DNA from 2 places in the Alteromonas sp. R7 genome. Region 2 is predicted to be linked to the other one. Evidence: predicted binding sites of a transcription regulator. Region 2 holds the regulator's gene; the other holds the start of a gene.
The links. Region 2 encodes FNR, which switches genes on or off when oxygen is low (the NO sensors DNR and NnrR bind a similar motif). Its sites were predicted from a motif close to TTGATCTAGATCAA; they were not measured.
Positions count from the first base shown of each region.

Region 1: a site for FNR is predicted at 1,441-1,454, ahead of AC0J2X_RS12325 (OmpW family outer membrane protein). Genes of this name have one in related genera too.

Region 1 covers NZ_JBVTQX010000006.1:323,410-327,834, forward strand. The annotation lists gene tsaC (L-threonylcarbamoyladenylate synthase type 1 TsaC) at 1-405, shown strand, start outside; gene hemF (oxygen-dependent coproporphyrinogen oxidase) at 402-1,334, shown strand; gene AC0J2X_RS12325 (OmpW family outer membrane protein) at 1,568-2,248, shown strand; gene AC0J2X_RS12330 (group II truncated hemoglobin) at 2,373-2,804, opposite strand; gene aroE (shikimate dehydrogenase) at 2,803-3,642, shown strand; gene AC0J2X_RS12340 (gamma carbonic anhydrase family protein) at 3,639-4,181, opposite strand.
Region 2 covers NZ_JBVTQX010000004.1:261,526-266,870, reverse strand. The annotation lists gene ttcA (tRNA 2-thiocytidine(32) synthetase TtcA) at 1-515, opposite strand, end outside; gene uspE (universal stress protein UspE) at 664-1,587, opposite strand; gene fnr (fumarate/nitrate reduction transcriptional regulator Fnr) at 1,832-2,569, opposite strand; gene AC0J2X_RS08775 (sulfite exporter TauE/SafE family protein) at 2,615-3,274, opposite strand; gene ccoS (cbb3-type cytochrome oxidase assembly protein CcoS) at 3,261-3,491, opposite strand; gene AC0J2X_RS08765 (heavy metal translocating P-type ATPase) at 3,493-5,345, opposite strand, start outside.

The sequences.
Region 1 (4,425 bases), on a different contig from region 2:
AAGGGCGTGATCTTGATTGCTGCAAACTACAGTCAGCTACTGCCTTATGTTAACGATAACGCCATTCGCCCTGACAGACGCACCGATATTTTTTCGAGCTGGCCAGGCCCTAATACTTGGCTATTACCTAAGTCGTCATCTGCGCCAGTTTGGTTAACCGGCAAGCATAGTAAAATAGCGGTGCGCGTAACTAATCACCCTGTAGTAGTGGAATTGTGCAACAAGTTAGGTAAACCGTTAGTTTCTACAAGCGCTAACCTGACCGGCCAACCGCCAGCCATCACCACTGAAGAAGCAAAAGCCGTATTCGCTGATTCCGTCTTCTATGTCGAAGGGGAAGTAGGCGGTGCAACTAAACCCAGTACCATTCGCGATGGTGACACAGCAGAGGTAATAAGAGCATGACATCAGCAGAATTACTGGACGGTAAAAATGCCGCTGAAGTAATAGAACAAGTAAAAAGCTATTTACTAGGGCTGCAAGACACCATTTGCCAAACACTTGAACTTGCCGATGGTAAGGGCCAGTTTGTTGAAGACAGCTGGCAGCGAGAAGAAGGTGGCGGTGGCCGTTCTCGAGTACTAAAAAATGGTGCGGTGATTGAACAAGGCGGCGTTAACTTTTCTCATGTGTTTGGCAGTCAAATGCCTGCTTCAGCAACGGCTAATCGCCCTGAGCTTGCGGGAAGAAACTTTCAAGCAATGGGTGTATCACTCGTTATTCATCCACATAACCCGTACATCCCAACGTCACATGCTAATGTTCGCTTTTTTATTGCAGAAAAAGAGGGCGAAGCACCTATCTGGTGGTTTGGCGGCGGCTTCGACTTGACGCCATTTTATCCGTTTAAAGATGACGTTTTGCATTGGCATGACACTGCAAAGAAGTTGTGCAAACCATTTGGCAATGACGTCTACCCTAAGTACAAAAAGTGGTGCGACGACTACTTTTACTTAAAGCATCGCAATGAAACTCGCGGAGTGGGCGGTTTATTCTTCGACGACCTGAATGAATGGGGCTTTGAACAGTCATTTGCATTTATGCAGGCTGTTGGTATTGGCTTCATCGATGCTTACGTTCCTATTGTTGAACGTCGTAAGCAAACCGATTTCGGCGAAAGAGAGCGTGATTTCCAACTTTACCGCCGGGGCCGCTACGTTGAGTTTAACCTTGTATTCGACCGAGGCACTTTATTTGGACTGCAAACCGGCGGGCGTACGGAATCAATTCTAATGTCGATGCCGCCGCTCGCGCGCTGGGAGTATTGTTATACACCTGCACCGGGTAGCGCCGAAGCCAAGCTGACAGACTGGTTAAAACCTACTGATTGGTGATTAATTATTAAATAAGGCAGCGCTTAAATCCTTACGCGGACCGCCGATAGCAGCTTTCATCTTTAATGACTAAAAAACGCCGTATTAATGTTAATGCGGCGTTTTTTTGATCTACATCAAGGTGGAATATCATCTGTGTTTCAGTGAGTTATCAAACTTGCGCTGGATCAATGTTTCTCTTAACCACAGGCGTAAAGTATCGCCATCTTAGTTAAACACAAAAGAGACACATCATGCGCAAACACTTTTTATCTGCATCTGCACTTTGCTTTACTCTTGCTGCACTCTCACCTTTAGCTAGCGCTCACCAGCAGGGCGACTGGATTGTTCGTGGCGGTCTTACTACCGTTGCTCCTGACGAATCTACCTCTAACATCGTCGCGGGTGGAACTGATCTTGGCGTGGCCCTTAATATCGATAACGATACTCAGCTAGGTCTAAACGTAGCGTACTTTATTACTGACAATATTAATATTGAGCTGCTTGCCGCAACGCCCTTTAAGCACGATGTGAATTTTTCTGTTGCTGACCCGTTAGGGACGGGTAACCAGCTTGGAGAAGTCACGCACCTTCCACCTACGCTTACCGCAAACTACTATTTTAATGATGCCAGCTCTGCGTTTCAGCCGTACATTGGTGCAGGTATCAACTATACCTTTATCTTTGATGAAGAGTTTACAGGTGCGAATGAAACAGCTGGCTTAAGCGACCTTTCGCTTGATAATTCATTTGGCTTGTCAGCACAGGTGGGAATGGATTACCAAATTGATACCAAATGGCATGTCAATGCATCGGTTCGATTCATTGATATAGATACCGAAGCCACCTTTAAAGTGGGTGATGCTGCTGGAAAGGTAAGTGATATTGAAATAGATCCTTGGGTGTATACCTTATCGGTGGGTTACACATTCTAATTATTAGTTCTACGCCTTATTAACTATTAGGCTTTCACAATTGCACTACTTTATGCGCCATAAAGAGCGTAGACAGTAACAGGGGAGTTGCGCGTTAAAAGGTTAATCCTTTCAACGCGCTTTTTTATTTTGTATTCACCATGTGATTGGCGAGTTGATCAAGTGCGTCTATCAACTGTTGAGCTAAGGCGATATCTTCAACCGTTTTAAACATGGCTTTTCGCATGCAATACATCCACTGCGCTTTTAACTCTGGTGTTACGGTATAAGGTAGGTGGCGTGCACGCAGACGCGGGTGGCCATACTGCTGCTGATAATCATCAGGACCACCAAGCCATAAACTTAAATAGAGAAAGAACACGTGGCGAATTCTGTCTAATGGCTGGGGGTGAATAGCTAGCAGTTCATTGGCGAGTGGATCGGTTTCCATTATGTCGTAAAACGTATTTGCTAATTCCCGTACTTTCTCCTCTCCACCTATACGTTCATATGGTGTACTCTGCGAAGCACGATTATCGCTTTTCTTCTTTATATTAAATAAGTCTCGTATTCCCATGAAAAAATTCGCTGTATTCGGAAATCCTATTGCACAGAGTTTATCACCAACTATCCATCAAATGTTTGCTGAACAAGTGGGAGAAAAGATTTCTTATGAAAAGATACTTGCGCCAGTAGACGGTTTTGTAGATGCCGCCAACGCGTTTTTAGCTCAGGAAGGCGCGGTAGGTTGTAACGTCACCATGCCTTTTAAGCTTGATGCATTCAACTTGGCAAAGGTAGACGACCAAGCAGCCAAAGATGCACAAGCTGTTAATACGCTAATGAATGGTGACAGCGGTGAAATATGGGGATTCAACACTGATGGTGTAGGGCTGGTAAACGACTTGCTTAACAGCGGTGTGGAAATTAAGGGTAAGCTCGTGTTGCTTATTGGTGCCGGCGGCGCTGCTCGTGGCGTAATCTCCCCGTTATTAAAAGCAGGGGCCGCCTCTTTAACCATCACCAATAGAACCAAAGCGAAAGCTGAGGAAGTGGCAAGCGCCGCTTCAAACGCTAAAGTGCAGGTGGCTGCGCTTGAAGATATCGCAGATGTTGCGCCTCATATTATTATCAATTCAACAGCCGCCAGTTTAAGCAATGAATTGCCGTGCCGTTTAAATGATGGTGTTTTACAAAACTGTGAAGTGGTGTACGACATGGTTTATAAAAACTCACCCACGCGCTTTATGAGAGAGGCGGCCGAACTTGGTGTTAAAACACAAATAGATGGGTTAGGGATGCTGGTTGAGCAAGCGGCTGAAGCTTTCTACATATGGACACATAAGCGCCCCGATACTTCAGATATTGTAAAACGTGTCAGGGCTATCGTTGAGCAAGGTGAGAAGCGAAACTAGTTCGCTTCTTCAAGGTACTCATCTTTCAATACAACATAGTTAACGGCAGACTGTTTCAGGAATGCCATTTCGGCGTCGTTGAGCGGCCTTTTCTTTTGCATGGGGTTTCCAACGTAAAGAAATCCGCTTTCTAACCTTTTGTTCGGCGGTACTAATGTACCTGCACCAATAAACACATCGTCTTCAACAACAACACCATCCATTACAATAGCGCCCATGCCAACGAGAATTCGATTACCCAACTGACAGCCGTGCAGCATACACTTATGCCCAACGGTAACGTCCTCACCAATGATAAGAGGGAAGCCGTTGGGGTTCTTCTCAGATTTACGGGTAACGTGTAAAACACTGCCATCTTGAATATTAGAACGGGCGCCAATACGAATTTTGTTCACGTCGCCACGAGCTGCAACCAGCGGCCAAATACTCGCATCATCTTCTAAAACTACATCACCGACGATTCTTGCCGAGCCATCAACATAGACATTCTTTCCTAATGTAGGAGAAACACCTTTAAAACTATCAATCGATTTATGCATTACACACTCATATAAATTGCGCAGAAAGTGAATTACGCAAACTCTAACAGCAATGCCGATGAGTTGGTACTAGTAGGGTGGTTACAGAGCCTACCTGTAATGCTTTAAGCAACAGGTAACTATCTTGGGGTAGCAACACGCGAAGAGGAGGGTAGTAAATCACAAGGAGAAAAATGATAATGTAGCTTGCTAATAGAATTTATCGAGACGTTGTAATGCCCAAGCGCTATGTATTTTTCACTGC
Region 2 (5,345 bases):
AACATATTGAGGAAAAACGTTTCTAGCATGTCGTCGCGGTGATGACCTAATGCAATTTTAGTCGCACCTAACTCTTTTGCCGTGCGGTACAGAATACCACGGCGCAAGCGAGAACAGAGAGAGCAAGTCGTCTTTCCCTCTGGAATTTTGTCTTTAACAATAGAGTAGGTGTCTTCTTCTACAATTTTGTAGTCAACGCCAATGCTTTCTAGATATTCAGGCAAGATATGTTCTGGGAAACCAGGCTGCTTTTGGTCAAGATTAACCGCAACGATATCAAAGTGAATAGGCGCAATCTTCTTTAAAAACAATAAAATATCTAGCATGGTGTAGCTGTCTTTACCGCCAGATAAACACACCATTACTTTGTCGTTGTTTTCAATCATACCGAAATCGCCAATGGCTTTACCCACATTGCGGCGAAGTCGTTTCTGAAGTTTGTTGAAGTTGTACTTTTGCTTACTTTGCGCAGCATTTAATGGCGACGCGTCAGCACTGTTTGTGCCTAAACTCATAATTAACTAGCTTGGTTTGTGATAAAGCCACCATTATACATTAAAGCGGCTTTTCGAGACCATGCTTGTGAAGTTAAATTTGTTGGTGACATACCGTGTTGGCCGCTAAGTAACGGCAAACACGGGCTATGCGGTACTGATGAAAAGACTACACCGACAACGGCGACACAAATCCATCTGGCTTAATAGCAAGCACATCGCAATTGAGTTCGTCGATCACGTGTTCTGCAGTGTTACCAATTAGGGCCGCTGAAATGCCCACACGGCCAACGGTACCAATAACAACCAGCTCTGCATCCAGTCTTTTTGCCACTTGCGGGATAACTTTTTCCGGAAGGCCTTCTCTTACTACGCATTTGTTTTCAGGAATACCGTACTTTAACGCGTGACTACGCATTTCTTTTAAATGATGATTTTTTACCGCGTCGTGATAGGTATCGGGGTCGAACTCAGGTACTTCTATGGCGATATTAAGTGGTGTAGAAGGGTAACTGTTGACCAAATTTACGCTACCTTTCAATAAAGAGGCGTAGTCGTTAGCAATGAGGGTGAGCTTATCGTTAAGTGCGGCATGCTCATCGTCTTCACTGCCTACGTTTACTGCAGCAATAATCTCTCCTCCTTCTGGCCAGTCGTGCTCTTTAACGAGCAATACTGGGCGAGGGCATTTACGCATTAAATGCCAGTCGGTGGGGGTGAAAATAACAGAAGCAAGATCGTCGTGCTTTTTGGTTGCCTTTACCACTAAATCTATCTGATTGTTTAGGGTGTAGTAAATAATCGACTCATACGCACGATTATTCCATTCTACAACGATATCAGTTTCAGTGAATCCTTGTTCTCTTAAGTGGGTGGCAAGCCATTTTGCATGCTCCTTTGTAACTGCATCGCGCATTGACTCGCGCTCATCCGGGCTAAGCATGGTCGTCATATCATAAGATAAGTCGTATACCACCATCATTGCGGTAACTGAAGCGCCTGTTTTTGAAGCGAGTTCATAAGCTCGGCTTAGTGCAGGTTGGTTATCGCGCTCGGCATCTACCACGGCCAGAATTCGTTTACACTCAATCATAACGTCCCCCTAACTACGAAACTTAGTAGCGGCTGTCGAAATCGAAGCTTTCTAATACTAACTATAAACGACATTGGGAAAAACGTAAGTTGTTTTAGATCAAGAATTTTACGAGGCGACCATGAGTGAACCTACCTAATTGAATATGGAGCAACCGGCGTGGCGCTGAAAGGGAAGATAGGTGGCTAACACAGGTTACAAAAAAGCGCGCTTAGTGCGCGCCTTATTTAACACTTAAAAAGGACTAACCGCAGACAACGCTAGGGCCGTTAAGCGCCGCTAGTTTGGTGTTTAGCCTATCGAAATCCAAAATAGTAATAAGCCTGCCGTCTACTTTTATGATGTTGTCTTTTTGAAAACGGCTTAACAGACGACTAATCGTTTCAATCGTTAATCCTAAATAGTTTCCAATTTCGTTGCGCGTCATGGTTAAGTGGAATTCTCTATGGGAAAAGCCACGCTCTTCAAAGCGTTGCGACAGGTGTGAGATGAAATACAGTAAGCGCTCTTCTGCAGTTCGCTTGTTTAAAAGCATGATCATGTCGTGATCTTGTTTTATCTCAGCGCTCATGAAGCTCATGATCTGGTGGCGTAGCTTTGGAAATTGCACTGACATTTCGTCGAGGGTCTCGTAGGGAAGCTCACACACCATGGCAGTTTCTAACGCAGAAGTATAGCTTTGGTGTTTGTTCTCTCTTAGTGCATCGAAACCGATAATATCACCAGGAAAGTGGAAGCCGGTAATCTGTTCTTCACCTTCGGTATTAGTCACAAATGATTTGAATGAACCGGTTCTCACTGCAAATAGAGAACGGAATTTATCACCAGTTTGAATCAGCGTGTCACCTTTATGAAGCGGCTTCTTGCGTTCAATAATATCGTCAAGAGATTCGATTTCTGTTTTGTTTAACGCCACCGGTAAACACAGGTGACTGAAACTACAGTTTTGACAGTGAATAGAAAATTGGCTTCCTTTGCTCATAATGCACGCTCTCTAAAAGAATACCCGACAATAATACACCCATTTTTAAACGATTGCGCCATGAATAAGATAAGATGCATATATTGCCATTATTACTGCAATAATTTGTCTAAAATGGTTATGCTGAAAACTTCGAACAATATATTGGCTACCAGCGCTTGCAGCGAGCAAGGTGGGTAATGTACCCAAACCGAAGAAGAACATAATAGCAGCGCCTTCTAGCGCGTTACCCGCCGCGAGAGACCAGGTAAGTGTGGAATACACCAAACCGCAAGGAAGCCAACCCCAAATAAAACCATAAGGCAACGCACTTAAAGGGGTCTTAAATGGCAAAAAGCGTTTTGAAAGCGGCTGGACTTTGGAAAATAGGCCTTTACCCGCATTTTCCAGCACTGTTAAGCCAGTCCACCACTTACCCAAATAACACGCCAGTAGAAGCAACATGATTCCGCTAAGTAGGGAAAGGGCATAGTTGGCAAGAGGTATATAATCTGCTGCAATTTTTCCAAGTGCCCCGGTTATTGCTCCGGCGATGGTGTAGCTCACTATACGTCCCATGTTATAGGCAAGGGTATAGGGTAGTGCTGAAGCGCCTTTAGGGGATACCATCCTTAGCGCAGCGACAATTCCACCGCACATTCCCACACAGTGAACTCCACCGGCTAAGCCGATAAGAAAGGCAGAGAAGTAGTTAATCCCTTCCATGTGGCGCTTGGCTTTTGTCTACTTTACTGTCTTGAAGTTGCTTGCGTTGCTCAGCTAGCTTTTTTTCTTCTGGCGGAAGATCATCGTCAAACAGTATGCTATACCCTTGGCGATCCAAATCTTCAAATTGATTGGTTTTCACCGCCCAAAAGAATATCACGATAGCGACGGCAACAATGATGATGGCGATTGGAATTAATACGTAAATAATACTCATGCTATTTGCTCAAAAGTCGCGTTGAGTTTGTGACCACAATGATACTGCTTAACGACATACCAACAACAGCCATCCACGGTGAAAGTAGGCCTGATACGGCGAAAGGTAAGATCAAAACGTTGTAACCTACCGACCAGCCGATATTTTGCCTTATTTTTTGCTTCACTTGATGCGCAGTTCGAATAAGCTCTGGTACAGAAAGCAGCTGATCTCCAAGCAGTATCACGTCGGCGGCAGTTTTAGCCACGTCTGTGGCATTACCCACTGCAATTGCCACATCAGCGCTGGCAAGAACTGGAGCGTCGTTGATACCGTCACCCATCATCATCACTTTCGCGCCAGATTGCTGCATAGCTTGAACGGCTTCGTACTTTTGCTCAGGTGTTAGGCCACCTTTAGCGGTCGAAATTGGCAATGGTGCGGTAAGCGCATTAACGTTTTGCTGTGTATCACCACTTAAAACGGCGAGGGTATGGCTTGCAGCTAATATATCGAGAGTTTCTTGCGCATCTTCTCTTAGTGAATCCTTTACTTCATACGCCGCCATAATACGCCCCTTAACCGTGAGAAACACGTTAGCTGAAGGGAACGCTTCAATGAGTTTTAGCTGTGATTCGTGAACGCTGAATGCTGCAGATCCCATAGAAAACAACGTGTCATTGATCTCACCGCTGATACCACCTCCTGGCGTAACGGTAAAATTAGTCACTTTGTGTACCGTGTTATCGATGGCGTCAGCACTACCGCTAAAGGCTATATCGTCGCTAAAGGCTTTGGCAATCGGATGTTCAGAGCGTGACTCCAAAGCGCGCGCAATTGATAGCGCACTATTACTATCCACGCCGTCAGCGTACCAGGCATTTGAAATAGTAAATTTGCCTTTTGTGAGCGTGCCGGTTTTGTCTAAAGCGATGGTGTCAATGTCAGTAATTTGTTCTAGCGCATCGGCCCGTTTTAGTAAAATACCTTGTCGGTTTAACTTTGCCATAGCGCAGGTTAACGCTGATGGCGTAGCCAACCCTAGTGCGCAAGGGCAGGTTGCAACCAGCACCGATATGGTGATCCAAAATGCCTCGTCGCTACCCTGATACGCCCAAAAGCCATAGGTTAACGCCGAAATCAGCAATACCGCGGTAACGAAATAGCGAGAAAAATTATCGGCTATCTGCGCTGCTTTAGGCTTACTCGCCATCGCACTTGCTTGCAGTCGTACAATTTGATTTACCAGCGCATTTTTAAGGGTCTGCGTAACCGTAATGGTTAGCGTACCATCTTGACAAACCGTGCCGCCGTAAACCGGGCTACTGTTCGACTTACGCACGGGGTTAAACTCGCCGGTAAGCATTGATTCGTCAACCGCTGCGTTGCCGTCGGTTACCACCCCATCAATGGGGACTGTTTCACCAGGCTTCACCAGTACTACGTCATCAATTTTTAGCTGCTTAGCCAGACACTCGGTTAGGCTGCCATCCGGATTTAGTTTGGTCGCTGATACGGGCACATACTGCATCATATTGGCAGAGATCTGTGCGGCGCGATGACGACTGCGATGTTCTAAGAATCGGCTAAGTAACAGCAGAAAAATAAACATACAGATGGATTCGAAATACACTTCACCTTGCTCTAATACTGTAGAGCGAATTCCAGCGATGTAAGTACCGAATATGGCGAGCGTAACGGGTACGTCCATATTAACCGTTTTGGCGCTTAGCGCTTTAGCGGCGCCCACATAAAAGGTGCTGCCTGAATACAGCACCACTGGTGTAGTAAGCGTAAGGGCAACCCAATAAAAATATTGGCGGGTCTCTAACTCAATGGCGCCGAACCAATCAAAATAAAGCCCAGTCATCAGCA